3 regions of the Streptomyces sp. NPDC056738 genome follow, and region 1 is predicted to be linked to each of the others. Evidence: riboswitches for the same ligand, from Rfam matches in the RefSeq annotation. Region 1 holds a riboswitch; each other region holds the start of a gene.
The links. Region 1 has a riboswitch for thiamine pyrophosphate ahead of ACFRIC_RS27285 (thiamine ABC transporter substrate binding subunit). Riboswitches for the same ligand answer to the same signal wherever they lie in the genome.

Region 1 (3,998 bases):
AGCGAGGGCGCTCGATGGTGACCAACGTCGACAGGCGTCGAGAGCTCGGCATCAGGTCAGAGCGATGCTCGGTCGCGGACTGGCCGGATCGCCCCCTTGTGGGTCCTTCGGGTGCGTGTCACACAGTTCAGAGGCGGGGACCTGGGGGAGGGGGCACTGCATGTCGGTGTTGGGTGGCTATCCGGTAGGGCCGTCGGCCTGGGCCGTCGAGCGGTTCGGGAGGCGTGCCGGCGCCCTGGCCGCCGCGATCCCGGTGCGGCTGGCAGAGGCACATGCGAAGGCCCATGCCGCGCACCTCGCCGCGGGACTGAAGAAGCGGAGTCCGTACGGTGTCGCCCTTGCGGGCCTGGTGCGCGAGAACCTGGCGGAGACGGCACGCGAGCTGGAGGAAGCCGTTCGCGATGTGCGCGGGTATGAGTATGCGGTGATCAACGATCACGCACTCTTCCCCTTCCGGTACGCGGACCGGCCGAGGCCCCTGGACCGAGCCCGGCTGCCTGCCAACGCGTCGCCGACTCGGCACCGGCTGTTACGGGCCCACGGGCCACAGCCTCCGGAAACGCTGTTCGATGTCGATGAGGACCTGGCGACCGAGGAGTACCTGGGGCTGCACGAGGCCTTCGAGGAGCTGGGAGCCTCCACCAGGTTGGTCTGCGTGTTCTTCACGGCCGACGCCGAAAACGGCATCCACGCCATCCACTGGGGAGACGCCCACCTCGAACCCGACCGCACCTTCACCTGGCCGTACAGGGAACAGCTCCCCGTCGCTCCCGTGCAACTGGAGTGATGGGTGGTGGTGCCGCTGCCGGGGGATGGCCGACCGGGGCCCGCCGAGTTTTGGGCCGTCTCCGGGCCGTCCCAGGTCGACCGACGCCGACGGACGGCGCCCGCAGGTGACCGCCCCCACCCCGCTCTGGCCCGGGCCGGTGGTATTGATCTGCGACACTGGAAGGGTTATGCCGAAGCCCGGAGAACTCACCTTTGTCGCGCCGCGCGGAGCCAAGAAGCCGCCGCGGCACCTTGCCGATCTCACGCCCGCCGAGCGCAAAGAGGCGGTTGCCGCGATCGGTGAGAAGCCGTTTCGTGCCAAGCAGCTCTCGCAGCACTACTTCGCCCGGTACGCGCACGACCCCGCCGAGTGGACGGACATCCCGGCCGCCTCGCGCGGCAAGCTCCAGGAGGCGCTGCTTCCCGAGCTGATGTCGGTCGTGCGGCACCTGTCGACCGACCAGGACACCACCCGCAAGACCCTGTGGCGCCTCTTCGACGGCACGCTCGTCGAGTCCGTGCTCATGCGCTACCCGGACCGGGTGACCATGTGCATCAGCTCGCAGGCCGGCTGCGGGATGAACTGCCCGTTCTGCGCCACCGGACAGGCCGGCCTCGACCGGAACCTGTCGACCGGCGAGATCGTGCACCAGATCGTCGACGGGATGCGGGCGCTGCGTGACGGCGAGATCCCCGGGGGTCCGGCGCGGCTGAGCAACATCGTCTTCATGGGGATGGGCGAGCCGCTCGCCAACTACAAGCGGGTGGTCGGCGCGATCCGTGCCCTCACCGACCCGGAGCCGGACGGGCTGGGGCTGTCGCAGCGCGGCATCACCGTCTCGACGGTCGGCCTGGTTCCCGCGATCAACCGGTTCTCGGACGAGGGCTTCAAGTGCCGGCTCGCGATCTCCCTGCACGCCCCGGACGACGAACTGCGCGACACCCTCGTCCCCGTGAACACACGGTGGAAGGTGCGCGAGGTCCTGGACGCCGGCTGGGGATACGCGGACCGGTCCGGGCGCCGTCTGTCCATCGAGTACGCGCTGATCCGCGACATCAACGACCAGGCCTGGCGGGGCGACCGGCTCGGCCGGATGCTCAAGGGCAAGCCCGTGCACGTCAACCTCATCCCGCTGAACCCGACCCCGGGCTCGAAGTGGACCGCGTCGCGGCCCGAGGACGAGAAGGCGTTCGTCGAGGCGATCGCCGCCCACGGCGTCACGGTCACCGTCCGGGACACCCGTGGCCAGGAGATCGACGGAGCGTGTGGTCAGCTCGCCGCGACCGAGCGGTAGTCTGAACCGAGTCGGTCCGTCTCGTCCGCTTCGCGAGCCGAAGGCTCCACGAGTCGACGAGTCCGGCCCGGCACATCACCGTCCGACATCTTCATATTCCGACAGGGGAGCGCCACAGCGCTGAGAGTGCGGGACAGACCGCAGACCCTCTGAACCTTGCCCAGGTCATTCTGGGTAGGAAGTTCGGTCACTTACTCAAGCTGTTGCGCCCTGCCCGGGAACCGTCAGAGGTCCCGGGCAGGGCCGCGTCTCTTCCTGGTCACCCAGGAGGAATCAGTGATCACCAACACCAGCGGCGGCAGGCGGCTCGCGGTCACGGCCGTCGGGCTCGGTCTCGTCGCGCTGCCCGTCCTGTCCGCGTGCGGCTCGTCCGACAGCGCCGGCTCGGGCGACTCGAAGACGATCACGCTCGTCAGCCACGACTCGTGGCTCGTGTCGAAGAACGTCCTGGCCGACTTCGAGAAGCGGTCCGGCTACAAGGTCCGCGTCCTCAAGGACGGCGACGCCGGACAGGCCGTGAACAAGGCCATCCTGACCAAGGACAACCCCCAGGGCGACGTCTTCTTCGGCGTCGACAACACCCTGCTCTCCCGCGCGCTCGACAACGGGCTCTTCCAGTCGTACGAGGCCAAGGGCGCGGACCAGGTCCTGCCGCAGTACCGGACCGACCAGGACAAGCACCGGGTCACGCCCATCGACACGGGCGACATCTGCGTCAACTACGACAAGGCCTGGTTCAGCAAGCACAAGCTGGCGCCGCCGCGGTCCTTCGACGACCTGGCCAAGCCCGCGTACAAGAACCTCCTGGTCACCGAGAACGCCGCCACCTCCTCGCCCGGCCTCGGCTTCCTGCTCGGGTCCGCCGCGCACTACGGCGACGAGAACTGGCAGGGCTACTGGAAGAAGCTCAAGGCCAACGGCGTGAAGGTCGTGGACGGCTGGGAGCAGGCGTACAACGAGGAGTTCTCGGGGTCCGCGGGCGGCAAGAAGGCCAAGGCCGACCGGCCCCTCGTCGTCTCGTACGCCTCCTCGCCGCCCGCCGAGGTCATCTACGGCGACCCGAAGCCCGCCACGGCCCCGACCGGCGTCGCGGACGGCACCTGCTTCCGGCAGGTCGAGTACGCGGGCCTGCTCAGCAACGCCAAGAACACCAAGGGCGGCAAGGCGCTCCTGGACTTCCTGCTCACCAAGGAGTTCCAGGAGGACATGCCGCTCAACATGTTCGTCTACCCGGTCCGTGAGGGCGCGCGGGTGCCGGCCGAGTTCACGCAGTACGGTCCGCAGGCCAAGGATCCCGAGATCCTGGCGCCCGCGAAGATCGCCGCCGACCGCGACCAGTGGGTCAAGTCGTGGACCTCGCTCGTACTGAAGTAGCCGCCGACGGGACGGTGAAGGCCGGCGGTCCCGAGAGGACCACCGGACCGGCCGGGCCCGGTGGGCGGGACCGTGCCGACCGGGCTCCGCGCCGGGCCCGCGGACAGAACGCGGTGCGGTTCGCCCTGATGGCGCTGCCCGTCGCGTTCTTCGCGGTCTTCTTCGCCTATCCCGTCGCCGCGATCGTCTCGCGCGGGCTCCACGGGGACGGCGGCTGGCAACTGGGCCGCGTCTGGGACGTCGCGACCCGCTCCGACATCCGGCACGTGCTGTGGTTCACCACCTGGCAGGCGCTCGCCTCGACGGCGCTCACGCTGCTGGTCGCGCTCCCCGGCGCGTACGTCTTCGCGCGCTTCGACTTCCGCGGCAAACAGATCCTCCGGGCCGTGGTGACGGTGCCCTTCGTGCTGCCGACCGTGGTCGTCGGCACGGCGTTCCTCGCGCTGGTCGGCCGGGGCGGACTGCTCGACGACCTGTGGGGCGTACGCCTGGACACCACCGTGTGGGCGATTCTGCTCGCGCACGTCTTCTTCAACTACGCCGTGGTCGTACGGACCGTCG
Region 2 (3,998 bases), on a different contig from region 1:
AGCCTGGCCAGCACCGACAGGACCGAGCCGTGCACGGACGCGTCCACGCGCCGCATCGCGACCGTCGTCAGCTCCGTGCCCGACGCCACCAGGGAGCGCTCCAGCACGTCGAGGCTGGGCGCGCCGCCCGTCCCCATGATCAGCCGGGAGCCGTAGACCGTACCGCCGAGGACGAAGGAGTCGTCTGCCATGGGTCAGCCTCCTTGGACGGCGGTGAGGACCTCGACGCGGTCGCCCTCGGCGAGCGCGGTGGACGGCCACTGCGCGCGCGGGACGACGGTCTCGTTCAGGGCGGCGGCCACCCCGGACGACGAGGCGGTGAGGGTCGCGACGAGCGCGTCGAGAGCGGTCCCGGCGTCGATCCGCCGCCGCTCCCCGTTGACGACGATGTTCATACGGGCAGCTCCGTGAGGGCGGTGGCGCCGAAGCGCAGGGGCGTGAAGGGGCGGGCTTCGGCGGGGAGTTCGCCGGTGGTCAGCACGTGGGCCATCACGTCACCGGTCACGGGCGTCAGGAGTACGCCGTTGCGGTGGTGCCCGGTGGCCAGCAGCAGCCCGTCCAGGGCGCTCGGGCCGAGCAGCGGCGCGTTGTCGGGCGAGCCGGGGCGCAGCCCCGCGCGGGTCTCGGTGAGCGGCAGCTCGGTGATCCCGGGGACCAGCTCGTGGGCGTCGCGCAGCAGCTCGTACACGCCGCCCGCCGTCACGGTGGTGTCCCAGCCCAGCTCCTCGCTGGTCGCGCCCACCACGAGCTCGCCGTTCTCGCGCGGCACCAGGTAGACGTGGCTGCCGCGCACCACGGCCCGCACGGTCCGGTTCAGGAAGGGCGCGTACCGCCGCGGCACGGTCAGCCGCAGCACCTGACCCTTGACCGGGCGCACCGGTGGCACGGCGTCCTCGGGGACGCCCGCGAGGCGTCCGCTGAGGCTGCCCCCGGCCAGCACCACCCGGTCCGCGGCGAGGGCGGTGCCGTCCGCGGTGACGACGCCGGCCGCCCGCTCCCGTACGACGCTCAGCCGCTCCGCCCAGGTCCGGTGCATGACCACCCCGGCCCGCTCACAGGCCGTGACGAGGGCCGCCGCGAGGCGCCGCGGGTCGATCTGGTGGTCGCCGTCCACCCGCAGGCCCCCGCGCACGCCGGGCGCGAGCATCGGCTCCAGACGGCGGCACTCACGGCCGCTGAGCCACTCCGACTCCAGCCCCGAGCGGACCTGGAGCGCGTGCAGTTCGCGCAGATGGGCCCGGTCGTCGGCGTCCAGCGCGACGGCCAGCGTGCCGCTCCGGCGGTAACCGAGGTCCTGTCCGGCCGCCTCGGTGAGCTCGGCGGCGAAGTCCGGATAGCGGCGCGCGGAGGCGAGGTTGAGGCCCAGCAGGGTCTCCTCGCCGAAGTGCAGCTCGGTGACGGCGGCCAGCATCCCGGCCGCGACCTGCGCGGCGCCGCCGCCCGGCTCGGGGTCCACGAGCGCGGTGGTGAACCCGCGCTGCGCGGCCCGCCAGGCCGTCACCAGACCGATGATTCCGCCCCCGACGACGAGGACGTCCGACGAACGTGCAGACGGCATGGGCGTCCAGCCCCTCCCTTCGCCGGCATGACCCGGATCAGGTTCGTACGGTCGGAGGCCGCCCAGCCTCCCTCTCAGCCCGGTGCGTCCGGGCTCCCGCGAGTGCTTTACGTTGGCCACCCTAGCCCGCCCCCGTCCGTCTCAGTAAGGGAGCCTCCGCCCATGGCGCGACCGCTCGACGGCCTCGTGCTCGCCCCCGTCGCCGACCAGGCGCCGGGCCAGGTGGGCACCCGCACCCGGTTCACCTACCACGAGGAGGACGGAGTGGTCTGGGCCGACTACGCCGGCGGCGACGTCGTCCGCGGACATCTCGTGGGCACCCGTGAGGGCGACCGCCTCGACTTCCGGTACGTGCAGCTCAAGCGGGACGGCACCACCGCGTCCGGCCACTGCGTGTCCCTGGTCGTCGAACTGCCCGACGGCCGGGTGCGGCTGGAGGAGACCTGGACGTGGGAGTCGCAGCCGGGCGCCGGGACGAGCGTGGTGGAGGAACCGGTCGGGACCGGCCGTGTGCAAGAGGTCACCGAGCACGTCCGCTGACTGACGGATCGTCACGTGTCTATGGTGATCAGGTGAGCGATCAGACGCAGGCACAGTCCCCGTCCCGGCCGCGGCGGCACACGGCACGACGGGTCGTCGTGGTGGGCGCCGGCATGGCCGGGGTGCAGACCGCGGTCGCCCTGCGCGAACAGGGCTTCACGGGCACCGTCACGCTGATCGGCGCGGAGCCGCATCAGCCCTACGACCGGCCGCCGCTGTCCAAGGCCGTCCTGCTCGGCAAGGCCGAGGGCTCCGCCTTCGACATCGACTTCGAGGCCCTGGACATCGACCTCCGGCTGGGCAGCGAGGCGCTCGGCGTGCGCCCCGGCGACCACGAACTCGACACGGACGCGGGGGCCGTCCCGTACGACGTCCTGGTCGTCGCCACCGGCGCCGAACCGATCCGGCTCCCCGGCGCCGAAGGGGTGCCCGGCGTGCATCTGCTGCGCACGCTCGACGACGCCGACCGGCTGCGTCCCGTACTCGCACGGCAGCACGACATCGTGGTGGTCGGAGCGGGCTGGATCGGCGCCGAGTTCGCCACGGCCGCGCGCGAGGCGGGCTGCGCGGTCACCGTCGTCGAGGCCGCCGACCGGCCGCTCGCCGGGGCGCTGCCGCCCGAGGTGGCCGCCCCGATGGCCGCCTGGTACGCGGACAGCGGGGCCTCGCTGCGCACCGGCGCGCGCGTGGAGCGCGTCGAACCCGGCGCGGTGATCCTGGACGACGGCTCCCGGGTGCCCGCGGGCGCCGTCGTGGTCGGGATCGGCGCGCGGCCCGCCACCGCCTGGATCGCCGGCTCCGGCATCGAACTCGGAGCCCACCGCGAGATCGTCGCCGACGACCATTTGCGCACCTCGCTGCCCGACGTCTACGCGGTCGGCGACTGCGCCTCCTTCCCGTCCGGCCGCTACGAGGAACGCCTTCTCGTCCACCACTGGGACAACGCCCTCCAGGGCCCGCGCACGGTCGCCCTGAACATCGTCGGCGAGACGCCCGCCGCCTACGACCCCGTGCCGTACTTCTGGTCCGAGCAGTTCGGCCGTTTCGTGCAGTACGTCGGCCACCACACGCCCGCCGACACCCTGGTGTGGCGCGGTGACCCCTCGGGCGCCTCCTGGTCGGTGTGCTGGCTCCGCGAGACACGGCTCGTCGCCCTGCTGGCGGTGGGCCGCCCGAGGGATCTCGCCCAGGGGCGCCGGCTCATCGAGGCGGGTGCCGCGATGGATCCGGTGCTGCTCGCGGACCCGTCGAGGCCGCTGAAGGGAGCCACCGCCTGATCACGTCCCGGTCCCGTCACCCCGGGTCGGACGCCCTCGGCTTTCCGGCTGTCGGTCCGGGATGGCAGGCTTGTCCCGTGACCGAGATTGACGCAAAGACCGATGCTCTCGTCCCCGCCTGGCTCACCCTCCCCGACATCGCCGAACAGCTCGGCGTCGAGGTGACACGCGTCCGGCAGCTGGTCAAGGAAGGCCAGCTCATCGCCGTACGCCGTGGTGAGAACCGCGCACTGCACGTCCCCGCCGACTTCATCGACGTGGACGAGCAGAAGGTCGTCAAGGGCCTGGTCGGCACCCTGACGCTCCTGAGGGACGACGGTTTCTCCGACGAAGAGGCCCTCGAGTGGCTCTTCACCCCCGACCCGACCCTGCCCGGCACCCCCGCGCAGGCCCTGAGCGAGAATCGCGGCACGGAGGTGAAGCGTCGCGCCCAGGCGCTCGCCGTCTGACCTGATCGAGACCGTCCGGCACGGGGAGCACGGCGGCGGGACCCTCCCGGCCGCCGCGCTCCCCGCGCACCGACAACGGGGGACCACGCATGCCCGAGAACGCCGCCACGACCGCCCGGGGCCGCCTCGCCGACGCCCGCGTCTATCTGTGCACCGACGCCCGCAGGCGCCAGG
Region 3 (3,998 bases), on a different contig from region 1:
GACGCGCCGGTGACCTGGGCGTTCGGACGGGAACTGCTCATCGACGGCGTGGGCAGGCCCTGTGGTGACGGCGACGTGCACATCGCTCCGGCCGACCCGGAGGCCCTCGGAGAGGTGCTGATCCGGCTTCAGGTCGGCGGTGATCACGCGCTGTTCCGGTCCGGGACGGCGCCGCTCGTCGCGTTCCTCGACCGGACGGACCGCCTCGTCCCGCTCGGGCAGGAACGCTCTCTCGAGGGTTTCGACACCTCCCTCGACGCGGTGCTCGACCGCATCCTCACGGAGGAGCAGAGCGCGGGCTGAGACCCCCGTCGGCCCGGAGCGGAGGAACGCTTCCTCACAAGGGCCGCCGGTGCAGGATGGTTTCAGCGCTTCCGTGCGACGGGTCAGTGCTTGCGGCGGCGCCCCTTGCCGCTCCGCGCCGGGGTCCTGTCGGCCGCGGGCTGCGCGGGGACGGACGCGCCGCCCTCGCGGTCCGCGGCGACCACCAGGGCGGCCAGCGCGGTCGTCACCGGCACCGCGGCGACCAGACCGATCGACCCGACGAGCGTCCGCACGATCTCCTCGGCGACCAGCTCGCTGTTGGCGACGGTGTCCACGCTGCTCTGCGCGATCGAGAAGAGCAGCAGCAGCGGCAGCGCGGCGCCCGCGTAGGCCAGGACGAGCGTGTTGACGACCGACGCGATGTGGTCGCGGCCGATACGGATACCCGCCCGGTACAGAGCGCGCCGGCCCATCGTGGGGTTCGCCTCGTGCAGTTCCCAGACCGCGGACGTCTGCGTCACCGTCACGTCGTCCAGGACGCCGAGCGAACCGATGATGACGCCGGCCAGCAGCAGGCCGCTCATGTCGATGGACGGGTACAGGCCGTGGATCAGACCGGTGCTGTCGTCGGTGTTGCCCGTCAGCACGGCCCAGTCGATGAAGAACGAGCCGAGGAAACCGATGAGCACCAGGGAGAGCAGGGTGCCGACCACCGCCACGGACGTCCGGGCCGACAGACCGTGGCACATGTAGAGCGCGATCAGCATGATCGCGCTGGATCCGACGACGGCCACGAGCAGCGGGTTCGAGCCCTGCAGGATCGCGGGCAGGATGAAGAAGTTCAGGATCACGAAGCTGATGGCCAGCGCGACCAGCGCCATGACGCCGCGCATCCTCCCGATCACCACGACGACCACCGCGAAGATGATGGCGAGCAGCGTCAGCGGCAGCTTCCGGTTGGCGTCCGTGACGGAGTACTGGAGGTCCTTGGGCGCGGACGGCTCGTACGCGACGACGACCTTCTCGCCCTGGTGCAACTGCCGTGACTGGTCCGGCTGGACGATCTCGGTGAACGTGCGGCCCTTGTCCTTCCCGGTGTCGATCCGGACGGTCGCCTTCTTGCATTCCCCCGCGGCCCGGCCCTGAGCCGGGGAGCCCCCGGTGGCGGAGGCGTCGCCCGTCGAGGCCCCCGAGGAGGCGTTCACGGACTTGCAGTCCACCTGGTCGATCTTCGTGACCGTCGCCTGCTGGGTCTGCCGGTCGAAGCCGACCCCGGTGCGCTCGTGGGCCGGGGCGCCGCCGGGCCACAGGAGCACGAGACCCGCCACGACCGCCGCCGCGAAGGGGATCAGCACCGCGGCGATGACCTTGCGCAGATGCTTGGAGACCGGGGCTGCGGGACCGTGGCTGTGGGAATGCCCGTGCCCGGCGCCCACCGGCCGGCCGTGCCCGGCGCGGGAACCCGGCTCGTGGCCGTCGCCCGAACCGTGATGATCGCCGTCCGGCCCATGCCCGTGCCCCTGCTCGTGCTGGTGCTCGGGGCCGGTGCCGGAGCCATGTCCGTGGCCGCCGTCGGAGCCGGGACGGCGCGGTGGCTCGGACGGGGAGAACGGGTGCTGGCGGGTCGTCGTCACCGCCCGATCATCGCAAGAACGTCAAGGGCCCTCTGTTCACCGCGCCAAATATGACGCTAGCGTGGAGGCACCTTTGCACACGCGGGAGCTCGGAGCACCGGGCTGAGAGGACGCTGACCTCCGTCTTCGCGATGTTTCACATGAAACATCGGCGATCGGAAGCCGCTGCGTCGACCGCTGAACCTGTTACCGGGTAATGCCGGCGTAGGGAGTAGGTCAGATGACCGACAAGGATGTACGCACGCCTGCCTCCGGACGGACGGACGGGGTTTCCCCGTCGTCTCCGGACGGCCAGGACAGGCAGTCCATCGGCTGGCACAAGGCGTACGTCGGGGGCACGCGCCCCGATCTGCGGGTGCCGGTCCGCCAAGTGCACCTCACCAACGGGCAGTCCGTGACGCTGTACGACACGTCCGGCCCGTACACCGATCCGACCGTCGACACCGATGTGCGCAGGGGACTGGCGCCGCTGCGTGAGAGCTGGATCATCGCCCGCGGAGACACCGAGGAGTACGCGGGCCGTCCCGTCCGTCCCGAGGACGACGGGATCAAGCACACGTCCCCGCGCGGAGGGCTGCGCAACCTCGACGCGGTCTTCCCCGGCCGGCCGCGTCAGCCACGCCGGGGGCGCCCTGGCCGGCCGGTCACCCAGCTCGCCTACGCGCGACGTGGGGAGATCACGCCCGAGATGGAGTTCGTGGCGCTTCGCGAGAACGTCGACCCCGAGGTCGTACGGGAGGAGATCGCCGCGGGCCGCGCGGTGCTGCCCGTGAACGTGAACCATCCGGAGATCGAGCCGATGATCATCGGCAAGCGGTTCCTGGTGAAGGTCAACGCCAACATCGGCAACTCCGCGGTGACGTCCTCCATCGAGGAGGAGGTGGAGAAGATGACCTGGGCGACCCGCTGGGGCGCCGACACGGTCATGGACCTGTCCACCGGCCGCAACATCCACACCACCCGTGAATGGGTGCTGCGCAACTCCCCCGTCCCCATCGGCACCGTGCCGCTCTATCAGGCGCTGGAGAAGGTCGACGGCCGGGCCGAGGAGCTGACCTGGGAGATCTACAAGGACACCGTCGTCGAACAGGCCGAGCAGGGCGTGGACTACATGACGGTCCACGCGGGCGTGCGCCTGGCGTACGTACCGCTCACCGCGAACCGCAAGACCGGCATCGTCTCGCGCGGCGGCTCGATCATGGCCGCCTGGTGCCTCGCGCACCACAAGGAGTCGTTCCTGTACGAGAACTTCGAGGAGCTCTGCGGGATCCTCGCCGCGTACGACGTCACCTACTCGCTCGGCGACGGGCTGCGGCCGGGTTCCATCGCGGACGCCAACGACGCGGCGCAGTTCGCCGAGTTGAGGACGCTCGGGGAACTCAACGCGGTCGCGAAGCGTTTTCAGGTTCAGACGATGATCGAAGGCCCGGGACATGTCCCGATGCACAAGATCAAGGAGAACATCGACCTTCAGCAGGAGATCTGTGATGAAGCTCCGTTCTATACCCTCGGCCCGCTGACGACGGACGTCGCGCCGGCGTACGACCACATCACTTCCGGCATCGGTGCCGCGATGATCGCCTGGTGGGGCACGGCCATGCTCTGCTATGTCACGCCCAAGGAGCACTTGGGCCTGCCCGATCGTGACGACGTCAAGACCGGCGTCATCACCTACAAGATCGCCGCCCACGCAGCCGACCTCGCCAAGGGGCACCCAGGTGCGCAGGAATGGGATGACGCGCTCTCCGACGCCCGCTTCGAGTTCCGGTGGGAGGACCAGTTCAACCTGGCTCTCGACCCGGACACGGCGCGGGAGTTCCACGACCAGACCCTGCCGGCCGAGCCCGCCAAGACGGCCCACTTCTGCTCCATGTGCGGGCCGAAGTTCTGCTCGATGAAGATCAGCCAGGACATCAACGAGCGGTTCGGCGCCGACGCGGCCGGCGGTGCCTCCGCCGCGGAGATCTCCGAGGGCATGCTCCAGAAGTCCCGGGAGTTCGCGGAGGCCGGCAACCGCGTGTACCTGCCGCTGGCCGACTGAGTCACCCCACGGGGGCGCGGTCCGGGGAGCACACCCGGACCGCGGTCCCCGGCCCGGTC

Region 2: linked by a shared signal. The riboswitch ahead of thiO (glycine oxidase ThiO) and the one ahead of ACFRIC_RS27285 (thiamine ABC transporter substrate binding subunit) in region 1 are both predicted to bind thiamine pyrophosphate.
Region 3: linked by a shared signal. The riboswitch ahead of thiC (phosphomethylpyrimidine synthase ThiC) and the one ahead of ACFRIC_RS27285 (thiamine ABC transporter substrate binding subunit) in region 1 are both predicted to bind thiamine pyrophosphate.

Annotation. Positions count from the first base shown of each region.
Region 1 covers NZ_JBHTZF010000011.1:112,835-116,832, reverse strand. The annotation lists gene ACFRIC_RS27295 (hypothetical protein) at 161-787, shown strand; gene rlmN (23S rRNA (adenine(2503)-C(2))-methyltransferase RlmN) at 957-2,063, shown strand; TPP riboswitch at 2,157-2,262, shown strand; gene ACFRIC_RS27285 (thiamine ABC transporter substrate binding subunit) at 2,340-3,437, shown strand; gene ACFRIC_RS27280 (ABC transporter permease) at 3,413-3,998, shown strand, end outside.
Region 2 covers NZ_JBHTZF010000003.1:36,184-40,181, reverse strand. The annotation lists gene ACFRIC_RS07590 (thiazole synthase) at 1-191, opposite strand, end outside; gene thiS (sulfur carrier protein ThiS) at 195-395, opposite strand; gene thiO (glycine oxidase ThiO) at 392-1,558, opposite strand; TPP riboswitch at 1,556-1,668, opposite strand; gene ACFRIC_RS07575 (hypothetical protein) at 1,721-2,098, shown strand; gene ACFRIC_RS07570 (NAD(P)/FAD-dependent oxidoreductase) at 2,131-3,375, shown strand; gene ACFRIC_RS07565 (Rv2175c family DNA-binding protein) at 3,453-3,824, shown strand; gene thiE (thiamine phosphate synthase) at 3,914-3,998, shown strand, end outside.
Region 3 covers NZ_JBHTZF010000004.1:194,218-198,215, reverse strand. The annotation lists gene ACFRIC_RS11965 (SsgA family sporulation/cell division regulator) at 1-303, shown strand, start outside; gene ACFRIC_RS11960 (YibE/F family protein) at 387-1,898, opposite strand; TPP riboswitch at 1,970-2,126, shown strand; gene thiC (phosphomethylpyrimidine synthase ThiC) at 2,119-3,939, shown strand; gene ACFRIC_RS11950 (VOC family protein) at 3,997-3,998, opposite strand, start outside.